DNA from 2 places in the Lysinibacillus sp. CD3-6 genome. Region 1 is predicted to be linked to the other one. Evidence: a T-box and tRNA genes for the amino acid it is inferred to sense, from the RefSeq annotation. Region 1 holds a T-box; the other holds one or more tRNA genes.

The links. A T-box is a leader RNA that pairs with one kind of tRNA and senses whether it is charged. The one in region 1 lies ahead of proS (proline--tRNA ligase), so its partner is inferred to be a tRNA-Pro.
Region 2: it encodes a tRNA-Pro, which carries the amino acid that the T-box ahead of proS (proline--tRNA ligase) is inferred to sense. The anticodon was not compared.

What each region holds. Positions count from the first base shown of each region.
Region 1 is NZ_CP085880.1:1,367,553-1,378,246, forward strand. It holds gene FH508_RS06390 (hypothetical protein) at 1-238, shown strand, start outside; gene FH508_RS06395 (hypothetical protein) at 703-1,164, shown strand; partial or broken gene FH508_RS24035 (MFS transporter) at 2,184-2,857, shown strand; gene FH508_RS24040 (MFS transporter) at 2,999-3,298, shown strand; gene FH508_RS06410 (BMQ_0737 family morphogenetic spore coat protein) at 3,425-4,363, opposite strand; gene FH508_RS06415 (DUF3992 domain-containing protein) at 4,631-5,029, shown strand; gene FH508_RS06420 (metallophosphoesterase) at 5,483-6,316, shown strand; gene FH508_RS06425 (peptidylprolyl isomerase) at 6,427-7,038, shown strand; gene FH508_RS06430 (BRCT domain-containing protein) at 7,119-7,445, opposite strand; gene FH508_RS06435 (YbgA family protein) at 7,470-7,832, opposite strand; T-box leader at 8,060-8,271, shown strand; gene proS (proline--tRNA ligase) at 8,322-9,758, shown strand; gene FH508_RS06445 (polyprenyl synthetase family protein) at 10,285-10,694, shown strand, end outside.
Region 2 is NZ_CP085880.1:115,569-126,262, forward strand. It holds rRNA gene FH508_RS00545 (16S ribosomal RNA) at 1-964, shown strand, start outside; rRNA gene FH508_RS00550 (23S ribosomal RNA) at 1,275-4,202, shown strand; rRNA gene rrf (5S ribosomal RNA) at 4,317-4,432, shown strand; tRNA gene FH508_RS00560 (tRNA-Val) at 4,443-4,518, shown strand; tRNA gene FH508_RS00565 (tRNA-Thr) at 4,522-4,597, shown strand; tRNA gene FH508_RS00570 (tRNA-Lys) at 4,604-4,679, shown strand; tRNA gene FH508_RS00575 (tRNA-Leu) at 4,705-4,789, shown strand; tRNA gene FH508_RS00580 (tRNA-Gly) at 4,838-4,912, shown strand; tRNA gene FH508_RS00585 (tRNA-Leu) at 4,918-5,006, shown strand; tRNA gene FH508_RS00590 (tRNA-Arg) at 5,022-5,098, shown strand; tRNA gene FH508_RS00595 (tRNA-Pro) at 5,108-5,184, shown strand; tRNA gene FH508_RS00600 (tRNA-Ala) at 5,209-5,284, shown strand; rRNA gene FH508_RS00605 (16S ribosomal RNA) at 5,427-6,978, shown strand; tRNA gene FH508_RS00610 (tRNA-Ile) at 7,075-7,151, shown strand; tRNA gene FH508_RS00615 (tRNA-Ala) at 7,165-7,240, shown strand; rRNA gene FH508_RS00620 (23S ribosomal RNA) at 7,460-10,387, shown strand; rRNA gene rrf (5S ribosomal RNA) at 10,576-10,691, shown strand.

The DNA.
Region 1 (10,694 bases):
AGACGAAGAACAGCTAAAACAAATTGTCCACCTTGTACAAAACTTACATTTACAAATATCGAACAATATATATATGTTAAGTGATGCCGATTATTGGGTTAAAATAAAATCTAATAAGGATTACTACATTTATATATTCAAAGACGAAAAAGAAATATGTTTTAGTAGCGATACTAGGTATTTTAAAATACTAAACAATGATGAATTTTTTAATACTTTAGAACAAGCTATTCAATAATAACCCCTGCCTATTATAGACTGGGGGTTATTTGCGCTTACGATGAGAAGTGGTATCGAGTAGCGATTGCTGAAACAGGGATCGTCAAAGTAGTGGCCCCTGTCGTTGAGGACTCTTCTTGAAACAAAATCAACTTATACATTTGATTAAATTTTCTTAGGAATTTTCGATAAATTTACTGGAGAAATCGTTTTTTTAAGAGAGATATTTGGATGAAATTGATATTTTTATAGATGGAATATCCAATGAAAAAAATGTTCTATTTTTAATTGAAAAAACTAAAAAATTCTGATAAATTATTAAAAAATAAATGGAGGGGGTTGAAATAGATGTAAATTTAAGTATCCTATCGTTAAAAAGGGTGGGGCGATTACATATTTCAAAATTGTTATTTTTGAAAGCCTTTGGGAGGAACTTTAGAAGTTTACTAATTAAAACAAGTAAATGAAGAAGGTGTGATATCGATGAATAGCAAATCTAAAAAAACAATACTATTTTCGATGCTTCCTGTGACTTTTGCTGTATCGTACTATCTTATTGGACAACCAAAACCCGAGGTTACAAGTGAATTGACTGAGATATTGCCAAATGGTGAAATGAAGGTATCAATTATGAAAAAAGTCGATGAAGAAACAATGAAGTGGCTTGACGAAAAAAAAGCAAATATACAATCACTCATAGCAGAACAAACAGGTTTAAAAGGTGAAGATGTTCTAGTATCGGCAACCTCTGAATCAACTGTAGACGCTACAAAGAATCAAGAAATAGCATGTTCCGTTGTACTGCGCACGGAGTCAACATTTGATAACCAAATCATTCAAAACGTCGTAGATGGAATCATCAATGTTTTCAAACAAGATTCTGTTGGTGCAACTATTAATAAAGAAAATATTGTAATTACGAATAATAATGATGTCCTCCATTAAAAATACAACTGCTATGTAAGAAAAAGTAAATAACCTTTTGGAAGTAAAGAGGGGCTAATTTGAAAGTACCTCACTATCACAATTGATATGCTCTCAAAATTTTATTTTTTTTTATACCTACACCTGGGAGCATATCTTGCTTTATTGGGTGCTTTTTTTATGTATTAATGCCTTTAATACTAAAGGAACATTATTGACATATTATCAACCTTAATTAAAAATTTTATTTCGGGAATGATAGATTCTATAAACCACATAAACTATGGAATTTAATAACAACAAGATAATCATCTGTATTGTTATTGTAATAACAACAAATAACACATCTGCAAATAATACAATTTCGCCAGGTGGCAATTCTTGAGCAGGAGTTGATAGAACGGTAATAAACGTAATAATAATCGAACTAAAAAACGCAGCATAAGCAAAAAGGACGTGTTGATAAAACTGTAGTCTAAATTTGCTAAACCAAAAAATTATATTAATCAGCACTAAAGTAAAAGGGAAAAATAAAAATTGATAAATCATCATATTTATTGAGTCTTCTAGAACTGTCCAATAAAAAATTTGGGCTAAAGATATAATGATAATATTTGTTGACGCTACAATGAATGAACTATTGCTGTTATGCATTACGTCACCCCATAACTACTTTTTTATCTATTTTAAATACATAGATCTTTGTTTGTAAATTGAAAAGAAACGAGGCAAAACTGTTTTATTTATCTTGGAAAATAGTAAATAAGAGAAGAAAATGAAACGTAAATATGTACCTTGATAGCGCCTTTAATGAGGTGCTTTGTCTACTCCCAAAACAATTAAAAAATAATATTGACGAAAAAAAAAGAATAGACTACTATATCGTTAAACGAAAATGATTATCATTATCATATAAAAAGAACATAAGGAGATAAAGCAAAAGGTAGGCGTAACATCGGATGACAGGTAAAAATAGTAGTTTAATGAATCGTCCTTTTACACCACTGTCTGTAGCAATGCTTCAACTATATGTATTATCTATGTTATTTTTCACGGCGTCTTCCATTTTAACAATTATTTTCCCATTGCAAGCAGAAAAAAGTGGTATTTCTGAAGGTGAAATTGGCTTTATTATGGGCATCACTATGTTTGTATGTATGGTTTTAAGACCGTGGGCAGGACAGATGATAGCGAAGTATAGTGTGAAAGTGATGATGAAATGGCTTTTAGTAGGGCATGCAGTTACACTGACGCTTTATGTATTATTTGGCATCGATAGCATTTATGTTGTGCGTTTGTTGCAGGGTGTTGTGCTCGCTTTTTTTCAATGTCGATGCAACTAGGTATAAGCGATATGTTAAAAAATGAAGATCGTGGACAAGGCATGGCAATGTATACACTTTCAACGGTTATGCCTTCTCTCTATGGCCCTGTTGTGGCAATACTACTTTGGCAACAATTAAATGGTAACTACTTAATAGGGTGTATCATTTTATTAGCGATTTTGCCGCTACTTTTACTTATTGGTGCCCCTTTACCACAACAACAAAAGATATTGGTTTCTTTTTCGTTTCGAGAATTATTAAGTGCAGTAAAACAATCGACAAGTAATAAAGGACTTGTTATTGCATCAATGACAATCATATTAGGTTCGACAATAATTGGTGCTATATCGACGTTTTTACCTCTATATATGTTGAAGTTCAATCTTGGTAATATAGCAGTTTATTTATTTATCCAAGCACTTGTCGTTGTAGGAAGTCGGTTTATTTTGCGTAAACAGATTCCTTCTGACGGACATTGGCATCCGTATTTCATTGTCCTTGTGCTTTTGTCATCAACTATTGGAACAACAATGCTAGCCTTTGGAGAGCAGCTCGGCAATTTCATTTATTTATCAGCTATTTTTAATGGGTTAGCATCTGCCATGCTATATCCAACAATTATGACCTACATATCGTTTGCCATTCCAGAAAAGAAAAAACATATATTGCTTGGAGTCTTTCTTGCAACCTATGATTTAGGATTTTCGGCTGGGAGCTTGGCTATGGGGATAGTCGTGCAACTGTCATCGTATGCCATGATGTTTATTGTTTGCTCCTTTGTAGCTCTTATAGCTATTGGGGCAGTTATGTTTAAAAAAAATATTCGTTAAGCGATAAATATCCCTCTGCTCAACTAGTTTGAACAAGAGGGATATTCTTTGTTAACTTTCGAATTTAACGATAATAACGGCTATATTAAATTTTAATATTATAGGATAGGAATTAAAAAAACCTACTTATGGAACACTTTCATGAACTTCTAAATGACAGTCAGTACATTTACGTGGCTGACAAAGAGCGGCGATAAGTTCAATGATTACCTTATTAAAAGAATAAATGCTTTGACAAATGGATAGCATGATCACCAACTCTATGCAATTAGTCTTATTATGAAATGATGATGATGGAATAATATGAGTTCTACAATTAACATCGATAACTTTAAAATTAATTTCTGTCCCTGGAGGTGCACATAAAGCGACTGTTTCAACCTCAGAAAAGGGAAAAATACATTTAGAACAAATTTCTCCTTGATTATTCATAAATTGAACACAAATAAAACCTTCTACTAAAAAATCGACTATATGCAATAAAATAGTTTCTCCTCGCTCATCTGTAACATGAACGCACTCTCTATTATCTGAACAAGTCAATTCTTTGCATGTAATTGAGCTACCACTATCAGAAGAAATAGGGTTCCCATGACAATCCGATACATAACAAATTGTTTGCTTAATATCTCTCGGTGAATTTAGTTTGTAATCATTGCCTGGATGATAATGGAACATAATTTTAAATTCCCCATGGCAGTTTGGTGTATTTCCAATACATTGGACTTCTATCGAGTCAAGATGTGTAAAGGTTGCTGAAAATGAACTACCTTCGTTAACTTCTGCTTGTTTTTCACCATTTACAAATACAGATAAAATATTACCATAGCCGCTTTTAAAGTTTATGCAAATAGAGCCACCGATTTGATTAATGCCGTATGTTGTCCATAAAATGGTGCGTTCCAATTGTCCACTCGGAACCGAAAAATCACAACAAATATAATCATCAAACTTTTTTTGCTCTAGTTGAATCATTTCTCTTAACTTTATAACCGTGGAATTATTAACCCAATCATATATTTTAGATACCTTTACACAATGAACGGATGGTTTCTCATTTTGCATGATTCCCCTTGTTCCTCCCTTCAAAGTAATAGTCTTATCTAGACTATGTTTTTACCATAAATGTGGTCACGGCCATGTTCGAGCATTCGTCTGTCAATTATTTATACAGAAGTAGTTGAGAGAATAGGCAATTCAAAAAAAATTATGGGCTTTTAATTACTTTTTATCTATTTAATTTAGCGTTACAGTAGTCTAAATTCTTTCGAACATAAAGCATTTACTATAGAGAACGAATAAATCAGGTGAGTAAGGAGTTGAATATAATTTATGTGTCAAGGTTCTAATGGAAATATTGTTGGTAATTTCAGTTGTTGTGAACCTAAAAAATATGTACAAGATAAAGTATGTAATAGTTTCACAGTTGCAGGTGACGATGTAGTTGGCGCTGAAATCATTTACGCTACTAATGCAAACGAGGTTATTTTCGCATCAGGGTTTATAAAAAATATAGGTAACTTTCCACTTACAATACAATTTGTTAAAGGAGCTGACCCTGTTGCAGGTACTGGTGGTACAGTCGTAAGACAAACTGCTATCCCAATTGGTGGTGCTTTTACTTTTACAATTTCACGATTCGATACGATTCGTGTATTTGCCACAGGTGCAACAGAAGTACTACCTGCTGCAGGAGAATTCTGTATCACACCACGTTATGAACTTTCTTAAAAAAGTATTTTGTAGCCAGTTGACGGTAGTTCGCTGAAAGCTGGCTATTAATCTTTTTCTAATGAAGCATTACTAGATGTACTAAATTACGAACTGTGCCTTTACATATATAATAATTCTTTGGCTTTGCACTGGATCAGATTCATATTATGACTTTCGGGAAATCCTAATTCTTTTATCGACATATCGAAATAAAGATTATCTTCAAAAATACGAGAGTCGTACTAGCATCGTAGCCAAAAATGATATACAGTATGAAGTGGTGTTAGTGGACTCGTATATTCGTTTTACGTTGTGGTTTAAATAATTTGAATCAAAATAAAACAAAGAACGAGCATCTATGTAGTGCACGTTCTTTTTATTTATTGAATACTTTTGCGGCTATCATAAAAGGACAATAATACGCACCTTTATAAAAACGGTTATCGGTTTGAAAGGGGCATTTACATTCGAATGAAGAGTGTTAAAAGGATTGTGAAAATAGTTTTATTACTTATAGTATTAATAGCGTTACTTGTAGGATATGCTTTTAAAATTGAACCAACTAGACTTGTCGTTCATACATATGATTTACATGAAAACAAAGGACAAGCATTGAAAGTAGTTCAACTGTCCGATATTCAAGTTAGTGAAACTTATACGGTAAACCAATTGAACGCGTTAGTCGAAAAGGTTAATCAATTATCACCTGATATTATTGTTTTTACAGGGGATTTATTCGAAAATTTTTCTGCGTTTCAACATAAACAAGAAGTAACTGAAAGTTTATCGAAGCTTAAGGCTACGGTCGGGAAATATGCAGTGTGGGGAAACCGTGATTACGGTGGTGGTGCATTTAAAATATATGAAGATTTATTAACGAATTCAGGTTTTACTCTATTAAGTAATCGTGGAGTGAATGTCACTGTATTAAATGGTAAGAAGCTATTTATCGGTGGATTGGATGATGGCTTGCTGGGCAATCCAGACGCAGATCAATTACTATCGACAATGGATGTTGACTATGATTACCAAATAGTCCTTATGCATGAGCCAGATATGGCAGACCTTCTAAAAGATACGTCTATTAATTTGATATTAGCAGGGCATAGTCATGGAGGACAAATTAAAATACCATTTATAAAAACAAAGACTACTGCATTGGCTGAAAAATATAATGATGGCTTTTATACCATTAACAAAAGTACAGGTATGCAGCTTTATGTAAATACAGGAATTGGCACGTCTAGAATCCCTGCTCGTTTTATGGTTCCACCTGAAATCTCTGTTTTTAATATCTATTTGTAAGATAAAGTTGTCGGTCATTATCTTATAGATATATAATTCAATTAACTGACTAGATAGGGAGTGAAAAAGCGTTGGCACGATCTAAAGTATTGTATTTTGTCGTTAGCCTTATGGCACTCGTTTTTGTTCTGACAGGTTGTGGAACATCAAAAGAGGAGAAGACAGCTGAAGAAAATGTTGAATATGCATCTAAAGTGAAGGAAAATCCAATTGTAACGATTACAATGGATGATGATAAAAAAATTGTGATCGAACTAGAGCCTAAAGTAGCGCCAAATACAGTTGCGAATTTTATTTCCTTAGTAAAAGATGGTTTTTATGATGGGCTTATTTTTCATCGCGTAATTCCTGGCTTTATGATTCAAGGAGGCGACCCTGCAGGAAATGGATCTGGTGGTCCTGATTATTCGATTGCGGGCGAATTTACGAATAATGGCTTTGAAAATAATTTAAAACATGAACGTGGTGTTATATCAATGGCACGGACGAATGGCAATCCAAATTCTGCGGGTTCACAATTTTTTATTATGACTGAAGCATCGTCTCATCTTGATGGCGACTATGCTGCTTTTGGAAAAGTCATTGAAGGTATGGAAACGGTCGATGAGATTGTAGCAGTTGATCGAGATGCGACAGATAAGCCGTTAGAAGAACAAAAAATGAAAAAGGTCGAAGTGGATACAAAGGGCTTTGACTATCCTGCACCAGCAGTGAAAAAATAATAATTCATACTCTTTTTATTAAAAAGCACGTTGATTGACCGCGGGGATGCGGTGGGTCAACGTGCTTTTGTATGGAGGCGCTAAAATTTTTGCATTGAAATAAGCCAAATAAAATCATCTTCTGCAATAATTTGAATGTCATGCCCAAGCTGAATTAAGCGTTCGGCTTTTAAATGTTTTGTGCTTTTCTCTCGTCGGTTCTTGCCGAGGATAAGGAAATCTGTCTCTTTTGTTACGGCTCCTTGCATTATTGCGCCATAAGCTCGCGCATTTTTTGCAGCTTCAGAACGTGTCATCGTGGAGAGGGCCCCTGTAAAGACGATTTGTTTATGATAGAATGGATGCATTATACGTTCGGATGGATTCGATAGGTAGATAACTTCTGTATTGTCTTGATTTTTGTTCATGTCGGTTCTCCTAAGAGGTTCATTTTAGAGAAATGTAATATTTAAAATAGTACTTTCTCGTAAATATGTAATGTTATATTGTATCGCTAATTGCTGTAAAAAGTAAAGAAGCGCCGTTATTTTACCAGTGATGAGCAGTTGCTCGTATTGTTGCTTTTCTTCTATTGTGGCAACTTTACGGAAATAACCCCACATATGCTGGCACGCATTGCGCATGCTGCCATCAGTAGGTGTTTGTTGTAATGCTGCTTCGATTAATTGTTCAATTTGTTCATGGGGGAGTAAATCGCGCATTGCTTGCCGAAGCTGATTGTAATGTTTTTGGCTATGAAACATAACACGATATTTTTCTTCACGCCATAATTGTTCAGTTTGTTGACGATTCATACAAGCACCTTCTCTTATAATTGTTTAAGTCTATTACAGTATAAACATCATTCATGTTGAGTAACGACATATCTATGATATTTTTAAGCTGAATCCTGTACCCTATGGCCTTTGACCAATTTATTAAATGCGAGCTGGATTTCCTTCGCTGGTAGAGTAATAATTGGACATGGATTGATAGTAATGATTGAATTACATATAGCAAATTGGTATATTAATGTATAAATAATAAATCGATGATGTGATCAAGTAAATAAGTATTGTGAAACAGATAATATAGCCTAGGCTGAGAGCTATATCACCTCTTCTTATTGAAACCTACCACGGAGATGTCAGTTAACAACTAACCGAGTCGTTTCGTTACAAACGTTTAGAGGGCTTATCTATTTAAGTCGAACTAAGGTGGTACCACGTCAATTAGCGTAAAGACGTCCTTTATGAGGATGCTTTATGCTTTTTTTATTAGTTAAAACATAGGAGGAAAAGAAGATGGCTCAAAAAATAAACGATTTTTCAAAATGGTATGTAGAGACAATTCAAAAAGCAGATTTAATGGATTACACGCCAGTTCGTGGTTGTATTGCTTTTAAACCGGACGGCTATGAATTATGGGAGCACATTCAAGCGGAGATGGATAAGCGTTTTAAGGAAACAGGTCACCGTAATGCATACTTCCCAATGTTAATACCAGAATCATTTTTTCAAAAGGAAAAGGATCATATCGAAGGATTTTCTCCAGAGCTTCCATGGGTCACAGAAGCGGCAGGTGAGAAGTTAGAGGAGCGCTTGGCTTTACGTCCAACCTCTGAAACAATGATTGGACATTTGTATTCAAATTGGATAAAAAGTTATCGTGACCTTCCAGTTTTAATTAATCAATGGGCAAATGTATTCCGTTGGGAAAAGAAAACACTTCCGTTTATCCGTACTTCTGAATTTTTATGGCAAGAAGGCCATACTGCTCATGTTGATGAAGAAGATGCACGTAAAGAAACAATGCAAATGTTGGCGATTTATAAAGAAGTTGTAGAAGGATTACTAGCAATTCCAGTATATGATGGACAAAAGACACCATCTGAACGCTTTGCTGGAGCGGTTGATACTTTCTCTATTGAAGCAATGATGAAGGATGGAAAGGCTGTTCAAGCAGGTACATCCCATTACTTAGGTACAAAATTTGCTGAAGCATTTGATATTAAATATTTAAATAAAGAAAATAAACATGTTTATGTCCATACAACTTCTTGGGGTACATCGACACGATTAATCGGCTCTGTCATTATGGTGCATGGCGATGAGCAAGGTCTTGTTTTACCACCAAAGATTGCACCGTCGCAAGTGGTATTAATTCCTGTTGGACCATGGAAAAAGAACCCTGCTATTATCGAGAAATTAGATGAAATTTTTGCAGCGTTAAAAGCAAAAGGAATTCGTGTTCGCCTTGATGACTCAGATCAATCGCCAGGCTATAAATTTAATGAGTGGGAGCTAAAAGGTGTACCAGTACGTATTGAATTAGGACCACGTGACTTAGAAAATCAACAAGGATTAATGAAAGCCCGTGATGAAGAGGAGAAAGTTTCTGTAGCGTTAGAAACTATAGTTGAAAGCATTGAAACAGAGCTTGAAACGATGCAAACACGTCTGTTCGAAAAAGCAAAAGCTTTCCGTGCGAACAATTCGCATACACATATTGATTCAATGGAGCAGTTAAAGCAACATTTAGCACAATCTGAACAAAATGAAACAATTCCAGGTTGGATTTTAGCAGGCTGGTGTGGAGACGATGCTTGTGAAGAAAACGTAAAAGAAGAGACAAAATTCACAACACGTAATATCCCATTCAATCCACCAGTAACAAAGGACACTTGCATCCATTGTGGGAAAGAAGCAAAGCATACTGTTTGGTTTGCACGTGCATACTAATTGAAGACTTAATATAAATAAAAAGCGTTTCAACAATTTTGTTGAACGCTTTTTTTATGACTTTCTACTCATGATTCTATAACTTGAACGTACTTCGTAACATGAATATGGATTCAATGAAGAAAATTGGTATTATAATACATAATTTTAATAATAATTGGTTTTAAAATGATAATAGTTTAAAATATGTATATATTTACATTTTAAGGATATATGATATACTAATTATTAGTAGGAAAAGTAGAACCATCATAACGGATGGACATGGAAGACACATTATTTTTATTCTGCTAGTTTAACAATAATGATACATATGGAAGTTCAATTTCATGCATGTTTAGTATTTTTCAGGTCACTTTAGTAAGCGCTTTCACGTTATTGGGAGAGACATAGAATTATATGCTAAGTATAATCTGTTGTCCATTACCTAGATATCTTACTTTGTTAACCGACCATTTTAATCGTTAGAAGACTTAAGGTGAAATCTCAATAAAATAATTAATTGGTAGGGTGAATGATGGAGGAAATGAAGCAATCATTAAAGATAATTGTCGATAATTATCAACTATCAGATGAGTTTAATCGCTGTTTAAACGACTTATTAGATCAACATGAAGGTGGTGATTTCAGTGATTTAAGTAAATTGCATTTTCAAATGAATGGTGGCACATTAACGAAATCGATAGAAGAAGTTTTTAATCTTCTAGAATTATGGATTCTTTTTACAGATATCGTTGATGATATTGAAGACGGTGATGAATCAAAGTGGGGAATAGATGGGAACATATTGCTGAATGCTTCGACAGCTATAGTAAGTATCGTATTGTTGGAGCTAGAAAAGCTTGAGATACCTTATAAAAGAGAGGTTACCCGTTTATTTTGCCATTACTTACTACAAGCGGTCGACGGACAGCATCATGACTTAATGAACGAGAT
Region 2 (10,694 bases), 1.3 Mb from region 1:
GCAGGTGGTTTCTTAAGTCTGATGTGAAAGCCCACGGCTCAACCGTGGAGGGTCATTGGAAACTGGGAGACTTGAGTGCAGAAGAGGATAGTGGAATTCCAAGTGTAGCGGTGAAATGCGTAGAGATTTGGAGGAACACCAGTGGCGAAGGCGACTATCTGGTCTGTAACTGACACTGAGGCGCGAAAGCGTGGGGAGCAAACAGGATTAGATACCCTGGTAGTCCACGCCGTAAACGATGAGTGCTAAGTGTTAGGGGGTTTCCGCCCCTTAGTGCTGCAGCTAACGCATTAAGCACTCCGCCTGGGGAGTACGGTCGCAAGACTGAAACTCAAAGGAATTGACGGGGGCCCGCACAAGCGGTGGAGCATGTGGTTTAATTCGAAGCAACGCGAAGAACCTTACCAGGTCTTGACATCCCGTTGACCACTGTAGAGATATAGTTTTCCCTTCGGGGACAACGGTGACAGGTGGTGCATGGTTGTCGTCAGCTCGTGTCGTGAGATGTTGGGTTAAGTCCCGCAACGAGCGCAACCCTTGATCTTAGTTGCCATCATTTAGTTGGGCACTCTAAGGTGACTGCCGGTGACAAACCGGAGGAAGGTGGGGATGACGTCAAATCATCATGCCCCTTATGACCTGGGCTACACACGTGCTACAATGGACGATACAAACGGTTGCCAACTCGCGAGAGGGAGCTAATCCGATAAAGTCGTTCTCAGTTCGGATTGTAGGCTGCAACTCGCCTACATGAAGCCGGAATCGCTAGTAATCGCGGATCAGCATGCCGCGGTGAATACGTTCCCGGGCCTTGTACACACCGCCCGTCACACCACGAGAGTTTGTAACACCCGAAGTCGGTGAGGTAACCTTTTGGAGCCAGCCGCCGAAGGTGGGATAGATGATTGGGGTGAAGTCGTAACAAGGTAGCCGTATCGGAAGGTGCGGCTGGATCACCTCCTTTCTAAGGATATTTTCGGAATACAAACCTTGGGTTTGTAAGATTACGTTTTGCGTTCAGTTTTGAAGGTTCATCATTAGATGAAACACTTCAAAACTTGTTCTTTGAAAACTGGATAAAACGACATTGAAATTGTAACAAACACATTTATTTTTTAAATTAAGTTTTTTAGGCTTAATAACTAATAATAGGGTTTCAAGACACAAGCAGTTCTAGGAAGCAATCGAGTGAATGAAGAAGCGTACTTACGTACGTGACTGAATGAACGAGTGAAGCTGACAACGAAATGCGCAGTGGATTGGAAGCCGTTAACGGTTAAGTTATTAAGGGCGCACGGCGAATGCCTTGGCACTAGGAGCCGAAGAAGGACGGCACTAACACCGATATGCTTCGGGGAGCTGTAAGTGAGCTTTGATCCGGAGATTTCCGAATGGGGGAACCCACTACGTTTAATCGCGTAGTATCTTGACGTGAATACATAGCGTCTTGAAGGCAGACCCAGGGAACTGAAACATCTAAGTACCTGGAGGAAGAGAAAGAAAAATCGATTCCCTGAGTAGCGGCGAGCGAAACGGGAAGAGCCCAAACCAAGAGGCTTGCCTCTTGGGGTTGTAGGACACTCTATACGGAGTTACAAAGGAATGAGTTAGATGAAGCGACTTGGAAAGGTCCGCCAGAGCAGGTAAAAGCCCTGTAGTCGAAAGTTTATTCCCTCCAGAGTGGATCCTGAGTACGGCGGAACACGTGAAATTCCGTCGGAATCCGGGAGGACCATCTCCCAAGGCTAAATACTACCTAGTGACCGATAGTGAACCAGTACCGTGAGGGAAAGGTGAAAAGCACCCCGGAAGGGGAGTGAAAGAGATCCTGAAACCGTGTGCCTACAAGTAGTTAGAGCCCGTTAATGGGTGATAGCGTGCCTTTTGTAGAATGAACCGGCGAGTTACGATTACGTGCGAGGTTAAGCTTTAGAAGGCGGAGCCGCAGCGAAAGCGAGTCTGAATAGGGCGAATTAGTACGTGGTCGTAGACCCGAAACCAGGTGATCTACCCATGTCCAGGGTGAAGGTGAGGTAACACTTACTGGAGGCCCGAACCCACGCACGTTGAAAAGTGCGGGGATGAGGTGTGGGTAGCGGAGAAATTCCAATCGAACTTGGAGATAGCTGGTTCTCTCCGAAATAGCTTTAGGGCTAGCCTCGTGATGAGAATACTGGAGGTAGAGCACTGTTTGGACTAGGGGGCCATCCCGGTTTACCGAATTCAGACAAACTCCGAATGCCAGATATTTATACACGGGAGTCAGACTGCGAGTGATAAGATCCGTAGTCAAAAGGGAAACAGCCCAGACCACCAGCTAAGGTCCCAAAGTAATCGTTAAGTGGAAAAGGATGTGGCGTTGCACAGACAACCAGGATGTTGGCTTAGAAGCAGCCATCATTTAAAGAGTGCGTAATAGCTCACTGGTCGAGTGACGCTGCGCCGAAAATGTATCGGGGCTAAACGATTCACCGAAGCTGTGGATTGACATCTACGATGTCAGTGGTAGGAGAGCGTTCTAAGTGCGTTGAAGTCAGACCGGAAGGACTGGTGGAGCGCTTAGAAGTGAGAATGCCGGTATGAGTAGCGAAAGACGGGTGAGAATCCCGTCCACCGTATGACTAAGGTTTCCTGAGGAAGGCTCGTCCGCTCAGGGTTAGTCGGGACCTAAGCCGAGGCCGATAGGCGTAGGCGATGGACAACAGGTTGATATTCCTGTACCACCTCCTCACCGTTTGAGAAATGGGGGGACGCAGTAGGATAGGGTAAGCGCGCCGTTGGTTGTGCGCGTCCAAGCAGTAAGGCGTGTGTGTAGGCAAATCCGCACACTGTAACGTTGAGCTGTGATGGCGAGTCCGTATGGACGAAGTTCCTGATTTCACACTGCCAAGAAAAGCCTCTATCGAGGTGAGAGGTGCCCGTACCGCAAACCGACACAGGTAGTCGAGGAGAGAATCCTAAGGTGTGCGAGAGAACTCTCGTTAAGGAACTCGGCAAAATGACCCCGTAACTTCGGGAGAAGGGGTGCTCTTGAGCGTGCAAGCGCACGAGAGCCGCAGTGAATAGGCCCAGGCGACTGTTTAGCAAAAACACAGGTCTCTGCAAAACCGTAAGGTGACGTATAGGGGCTGACGCCTGCCCGGTGCTGGAAGGTTAAGAGGAGTGGTTAGCGCAAGCGAAGCTGCGAATTGAAGCCCCAGTAAACGGCGGCCGTAACTATAACGGTCCTAAGGTAGCGAAATTCCTTGTCGGGTAAGTTCCGACCCGCACGAAAGGCGTAACGATCTGGGCACTGTCTCAACGAGAGACTCGGTGAAATTATAGTACCTGTGAAGATGCAGGTTACCCGCGACAGGACGGAAAGACCCCGTGGAGCTTTACTGTAGCCTGATATTGAATTTTGGTACAACTTGTACAGGATAGGTAGGAGCCAGAGATCTCGGAGCGCCAGCTTCGAAGGAGGCGTCGGTGGGATACTACCCTGGTTGTATTGAAATTCTAACCCATGCCCCTTAGCGGGGCAGGAGACAGTGTCAGGCGGACAGTTTGACTGGGGCGGTCGCCTCCTAAAAGGTAACGGAGGCGCCCAAAGGTTCCCTCAGAATGGTTGGAAATCATTCGTAGAGTGTAAAGGCACAAGGGAGCTTGACTGCGAGACCTACAAGTCGAGCAGGGTCGAAAGACGGGCTTAGTGATCCGGTGGTTCCGCATGGAAGGGCCATCGCTCAACGGATAAAAGCTACCCCGGGGATAACAGGCTTATCTCCCCCAAGAGTCCACATCGACGGGGAGGTTTGGCACCTCGATGTCGGCTCATCGCATCCTGGGGCTGTAGTCGGTCCCAAGGGTTGGGCTGTTCGCCCATTAAAGCGGTACGCGAGCTGGGTTCAGAACGTCGTGAGACAGTTCGGTCCCTATCCGTCGTGGGCGTAGGAAATTTGAGAGGAGCTGTCCTTAGTACGAGAGGACCGGGATGGACACACCGCTGGTGTACCAGTTGTCTTGCCAAAGGCATCGCTGGGTAGCTATGTGTGGACGGGATAAGTGCTGAAAGCATCTAAGCATGAAGCCCCCCTCAAGATGAGATTTCCCATTACGCAAGTAAGTAAGATCCCTCAAAGACGATGAGGTAGATAGGTTCGAGGTGGAAGTGTGGTGACACATGGAGCTGACGAATACTAATCGATCGAGGACTTAACCAAAAAGTTTGAAACATTCAATGAACCGTTTATCCAGTTTTGAAAGAATAAGAAAGCTTTAAAAAAAGCTTGTAATTATAACATTTTATGTTATAATGAATCTTGTCTTTTAAATAGTCTAGTGATGATGGCAAAGAGGTCACACCCGTTCCCATACCGAACACGGAAGTTAAGCTCTTTAGCGCCGATGGTAGTTGGGGGCTTCCCCCTGTGAGAGTAGGACGTCGCTAGGCATAATACCCAGGAGGATTAGCTCAGCTGGGAGAGCATCTGCCTTACAAGCAGAGGGTCGGCGGTTCGAGCCCGTCATCCTCCACCATATGCCGGTTTAGCTCAGCAGGTAGAGCAACTGACTTGTAATCAGTAGGTCGTGGGTTCGATTCCTATAGCCGGCACCATTTTTTGAGCCATTAGCTCAGTTGGTAGAGCATCTGACTTTTAATCAGAGGGTCGAAGGTTCGAGTCCTTCATGGCTCACCATTTTTATAATTGCCAACAATAATATGCGGGTGTGGCGGAATTGGCAGACGCACTAGACTTAGGATCTAGCGCCGCGAGGCGTGGGGGTTCGACTCCCTTCACCCGCACCATTTATTTTTTAATTTCATAATTGCCAGGATAAATAATCTTATGCACATGCGGAAGTAGTTCAGTGGTAGAACACCACCTTGCCAAGGTGGGGGTCGCGAGTTCGAACCTCGTCTTCCGCTCCAAATGTGCCGGGGTGGCGGAACTGGCAGACGCACAGGACTTAAAATCCTGCGGTAGGTGACTACCGTGCCGGTTCGATTCCGGCCCTCGGCACCATTTTTTTAATAGTAAGCGCCCGTAGCTCAATTGGATAGAGCGTCTGACTACGGATCAGAAGGTTGTGGGTTCGACTCCTGCCGGGCGCGCCAATAAATGAACGGGAAGTAGCTCAGCTTGGTAGAGCACTTGGTTTGGGACCAAGGGGTCGCAGGTTCGAATCCTGTCTTCCCGACCATTTCCTTAATACATGATTTTATATGGGGCCTTAGCTCAGCTGGGAGAGCGCCTGCCTTGCACGCAGGAGGTCAGCGGTTCGATCCCGCTAGGCTCCACCAATTACAATAAATGAACCTTGAAAACTGAACAAGCAAAACGTAATCAATATAGTTTTTAGTAGCTAACTTCGTTAGTGAACGAAACAAAATTTTGGACATCAAAATTGATGCCAGCAAAACAATTTGAGCTAATCAAATTTCTTTTATGGAGAGTTTGATCCTGGCTCAGGACGAACGCTGGCGGCGTGCCTAATACATGCAAGTCGAGCGGACAGATAAGGAGCTTGCTCCTTTGACGTTAGCGGCGGACGGGTGAGTAACACGTGGGCAACCTACCCTATAGTTTGGGATAACTCCGGGAAACCGGGGCTAATACCGAATAATCTTTTGTCTCTCATGAGACAATTCTGAAAGACGGTTTCGGCTGTCGCTATAGGATGGGCCCGCGGCGCATTAGCTAGTTGGTGAGGTAACGGCTCACCAAGGCAACGATGCGTAGCCGACCTGAGAGGGTGATCGGCCACACTGGGACTGAGACACGGCCCAGACTCCTACGGGAGGCAGCAGTAGGGAATCTTCCACAATGGGCGAAAGCCTGATGGAGCAACGCCGCGTGAGTGAAGAAGGATTTCGGTTCGTAAAACTCTGTTGTAAGGGAAGAACAAGTACAGTAGTAACTGGCTGTACCTTGACGGTACCTTATTAGAAAGCCACGGCTAACTACGTGCCAGCAGCCGCGGTAATACGTAGGTGGCAAGCGTTGTCCGGAATTATTGGGCGTAAAGCGCGCGCAGGTGGTTTCTTAAGTCTGATGTGAAAGCCCACGGCTCAACCGTGGAGGGTCATTGGAAACTGGGAGACTTGAGTGCAGAAGAGGATAGTGGAATTCCAAGTGTAGCGGTGAAATGCGTAGAGATTTGGAGGAACACCAGTGGCGAAGGCGACTATCTGGTCTGTAACTGACACTGAGGCGCGAAAGCGTGGGGAGCAAACAGGATTAGATACCCTGGTAGTCCACGCCGTAAACGATGAGTGCTAAGTGTTAGGGGGTTTCCGCCCCTTAGTGCTGCAGCTAACGCATTAAGCACTCCGCCTGGGGAGTACGGTCGCAAGACTGAAACTCAAAGGAATTGACGGGGGCCCGCACAAGCGGTGGAGCATGTGGTTTAATTCGAAGCAACGCGAAGAACCTTACCAGGTCTTGACATCCCGTTGACCACTGTAGAGATATAGTTTTCCCTTCGGGGACAACGGTGACAGGTGGTGCATGGTTGTCGTCAGCTCGTGTCGTGAGATGTTGGGTTAAGTCCCGCAACGAGCGCAACCCTTGATCTTAGTTGCCATCATTTAGTTGGGCACTCTAAGGTGACTGCCGGTGACAAACCGGAGGAAGGTGGGGATGACGTCAAATCATCATGCCCCTTATGACCTGGGCTACACACGTGCTACAATGGACGATACAAACGGTTGCCAACTCGCGAGAGGGAGCTAATCCGATAAAGTCGTTCTCAGTTCGGATTGTAGGCTGCAACTCGCCTACATGAAGCCGGAATCGCTAGTAATCGCGGATCAGCATGCCGCGGTGAATACGTTCCCGGGCCTTGTACACACCGCCCGTCACACCACGAGAGTTTGTAACACCCGAAGTCGGTGAGGTAACCTTTTGGAGCCAGCCGCCGAAGGTGGGATAGATGATTGGGGTGAAGTCGTAACAAGGTAGCCGTATCGGAAGGTGCGGCTGGATCACCTCCTTTCTAAGGATATTTTCGGAATACAAACCTTGGGTTTGTAAGATTACGTTTTGCGTTCAGTTTTGAAGGTTTATAAACAATATTATAAAACTTCCAAGAGGGCCTATAGCTCAGCTGGTTAGAGCGCACGCCTGATAAGCGTGAGGTCGATGGTTCGAGTCCATTTAGGCCCACCATATATAACCTCTTGGGGCCTTAGCTCAGCTGGGAGAGCGCCTGCCTTGCACGCAGGAGGTCAGCGGTTCGATCCCGCTAGGCTCCACCAATTTATTATTTGTTCTTTGAAAACTGGATAAAACGACATTGAAATTGTAACAAACACATTTATTTTTTTAAGTTTTTTTATAGGCTTAATAACATTAAAAGGTTTCGAGATACGAGTAAGACAAGGAAGCGATTGAGTGAGTGAAGGAGCGTACTTTCGTACGTGACTGATTGAACGAATGAAGCTGACGCTGTATTACGATGTATATCGGAAGCTGTAGGTTAAGTTATTAAGGGCGCACGGCGAATGCCTTGGCACTAGGAGCCGAAGAAGGACGGCACTAACACCGATATGCTTCGGGGAGCTGTAAGTGAGCTTTGATCCGGAGATTTCCGAATGGGGGAACCCACTACGTTTAATCGCGTAGTATCTTGACGTGAATACATAGCGTCTTGAAGGCAGACCCAGGGAACTGAAACATCTAAGTACCTGGAGGAAGAGAAAGAAAAATCGATTCCCTGAGTAGCGGCGAGCGAAACGGGAAGAGCCCAAACCAAGAGGCTTGCCTCTTGGGGTTGTAGGACACTCTATACGGAGTTACAAAGGAATGAGTTAGATGAAGCGACTTGGAAAGGTCCGCCAGAGCAGGTAAAAGCCCTGTAGTCGAAAGTTTATTCCCTCCAGAGTGGATCCTGAGTACGGCGGAACACGTGAAATTCCGTCGGAATCCGGGAGGACCATCTCCCAAGGCTAAATACTACCTAGTGACCGATAGTGAACCAGTACCGTGAGGGAAAGGTGAAAAGCACCCCGGAAGGGGAGTGAAAGAGATCCTGAAACCGTGTGCCTACAAGTAGTTAGAGCCCGTTAATGGGTGATAGCGTGCCTTTTGTAGAATGAACCGGCGAGTTACGATTACGTGCGAGGTTAAGCTTTAGAAGGCGGAGCCGCAGCGAAAGCGAGTCTGAATAGGGCGAATTAGTACGTGGTCGTAGACCCGAAACCAGGTGATCTACCCATGTCCAGGGTGAAGGTGAGGTAACACTTACTGGAGGCCCGAACCCACGCACGTTGAAAAGTGCGGGGATGAGGTGTGGGTAGCGGAGAAATTCCAATCGAACTTGGAGATAGCTGGTTCTCTCCGAAATAGCTTTAGGGCTAGCCTCGTGATGAGAATACTGGAGGTAGAGCACTGTTTGGACTAGGGGGCCATCCCGGTTTACCGAATTCAGACAAACTCCGAATGCCAGATATTTATACACGGGAGTCAGACTGCGAGTGATAAGATCCGTAGTCAAAAGGGAAACAGCCCAGACCACCAGCTAAGGTCCCAAAGTAATCGTTAAGTGGAAAAGGATGTGGCGTTGCACAGACAACCAGGATGTTGGCTTAGAAGCAGCCATCATTTAAAGAGTGCGTAATAGCTCACTGGTCGAGTGACGCTGCGCCGAAAATGTATCGGGGCTAAACGATTCACCGAAGCTGTGGATTGACATCTACGATGTCAGTGGTAGGAGAGCGTTCTAAGTGCGTTGAAGTCAGACCGGAAGGACTGGTGGAGCGCTTAGAAGTGAGAATGCCGGTATGAGTAGCGAAAGACGGGTGAGAATCCCGTCCACCGTATGACTAAGGTTTCCTGAGGAAGGCTCGTCCGCTCAGGGTTAGTCGGGACCTAAGCCGAGGCCGATAGGCGTAGGCGATGGACAACAGGTTGATATTCCTGTACCACCTCCTCACCGTTTGAGAAATGGGGGGACGCAGTAGGATAGGGTAAGCGCGCCGTTGGTTGTGCGCGTCCAAGCAGTAAGGCGTGTGTGTAGGCAAATCCGCACACTGTAACGTTGAGCTGTGATGGCGAGTCCGTATGGACGAAGTTCCTGATTTCACACTGCCAAGAAAAGCCTCTATCGAGGTGAGAGGTGCCCGTACCGCAAACCGACACAGGTAGTCGAGGAGAGAATCCTAAGGTGTGCGAGAGAACTCTCGTTAAGGAACTCGGCAAAATGACCCCGTAACTTCGGGAGAAGGGGTGCTCTTGAGCGTGCAAGCGCACGAGAGCCGCAGTGAATAGGCCCAGGCGACTGTTTAGCAAAAACACAGGTCTCTGCAAAACCGTAAGGTGACGTATAGGGGCTGACGCCTGCCCGGTGCTGGAAGGTTAAGAGGAGTGGTTAGCGCAAGCGAAGCTGCGAATTGAAGCCCCAGTAAACGGCGGCCGTAACTATAACGGTCCTAAGGTAGCGAAATTCCTTGTCGGGTAAGTTCCGACCCGCACGAAAGGCGTAACGATCTGGGCACTGTCTCAACGAGAGACTCGGTGAAATTATAGTACCTGTGAAGATGCAGGTTACCCGCGACAGGACGGAAAGACCCCGTGGAGCTTTACTGTAGCCTGATATTGAATTTTGGTACAACTTGTACAGGATAGGTAGGAGCCAGAGATCTCGGAGCGCCAGCTTCGAAGGAGGCGTCGGTGGGATACTACCCTGGTTGTATTGAAATTCTAACCCATGCCCCTTAGCGGGGCAGGAGACAGTGTCAGGCGGACAGTTTGACTGGGGCGGTCGCCTCCTAAAAGGTAACGGAGGCGCCCAAAGGTTCCCTCAGAATGGTTGGAAATCATTCGTAGAGTGTAAAGGCACAAGGGAGCTTGACTGCGAGACCTACAAGTCGAGCAGGGTCGAAAGACGGGCTTAGTGATCCGGTGGTTCCGCATGGAAGGGCCATCGCTCAACGGATAAAAGCTACCCCGGGGATAACAGGCTTATCTCCCCCAAGAGTCCACATCGACGGGGAGGTTTGGCACCTCGATGTCGGCTCATCGCATCCTGGGGCTGTAGTCGGTCCCAAGGGTTGGGCTGTTCGCCCATTAAAGCGGTACGCGAGCTGGGTTCAGAACGTCGTGAGACAGTTCGGTCCCTATCCGTCGTGGGCGTAGGAAATTTGAGAGGAGCTGTCCTTAGTACGAGAGGACCGGGATGGACACACCGCTGGTGTACCAGTTGTCTTGCCAAAGGCATCGCTGGGTAGCTATGTGTGGACGGGATAAGTGCTGAAAGCATCTAAGCATGAAGCCCCCCTCAAGATGAGATTTCCCATTACGCAAGTAAGTAAGATCCCTCAAAGACGATGAGGTAGATAGGTTCGAGGTGGAAGTGTGGTGACACATGGAGCTGACGAATACTAATCGATCGAGGACTTAACCAAAAAAGTTTGAAACATTCAATGAACCGTTTATCCAGTTTTGAAAGAATAACACTTTCAACCAAAGGGTTTCAAGATACGAGTAGTTCGCGGAAGCGATTGAGAGAAGGAAGGAGCGTACTTGTGTACGTGACTGACTGAACGAATGAAGCTGACAAAGAAATACGATGTATATTGAAAGCCGTAAATAGTCTAGTGATGATGGCAAAGAGGTCACACCCGTTCCCATACCGAACACGGAAGTTAAGCTCTTTAGCGCCGATGGTAGTTGGGGGCTTCCCCCTGTGAGAGTAGGACGTCGCTAGGCAAA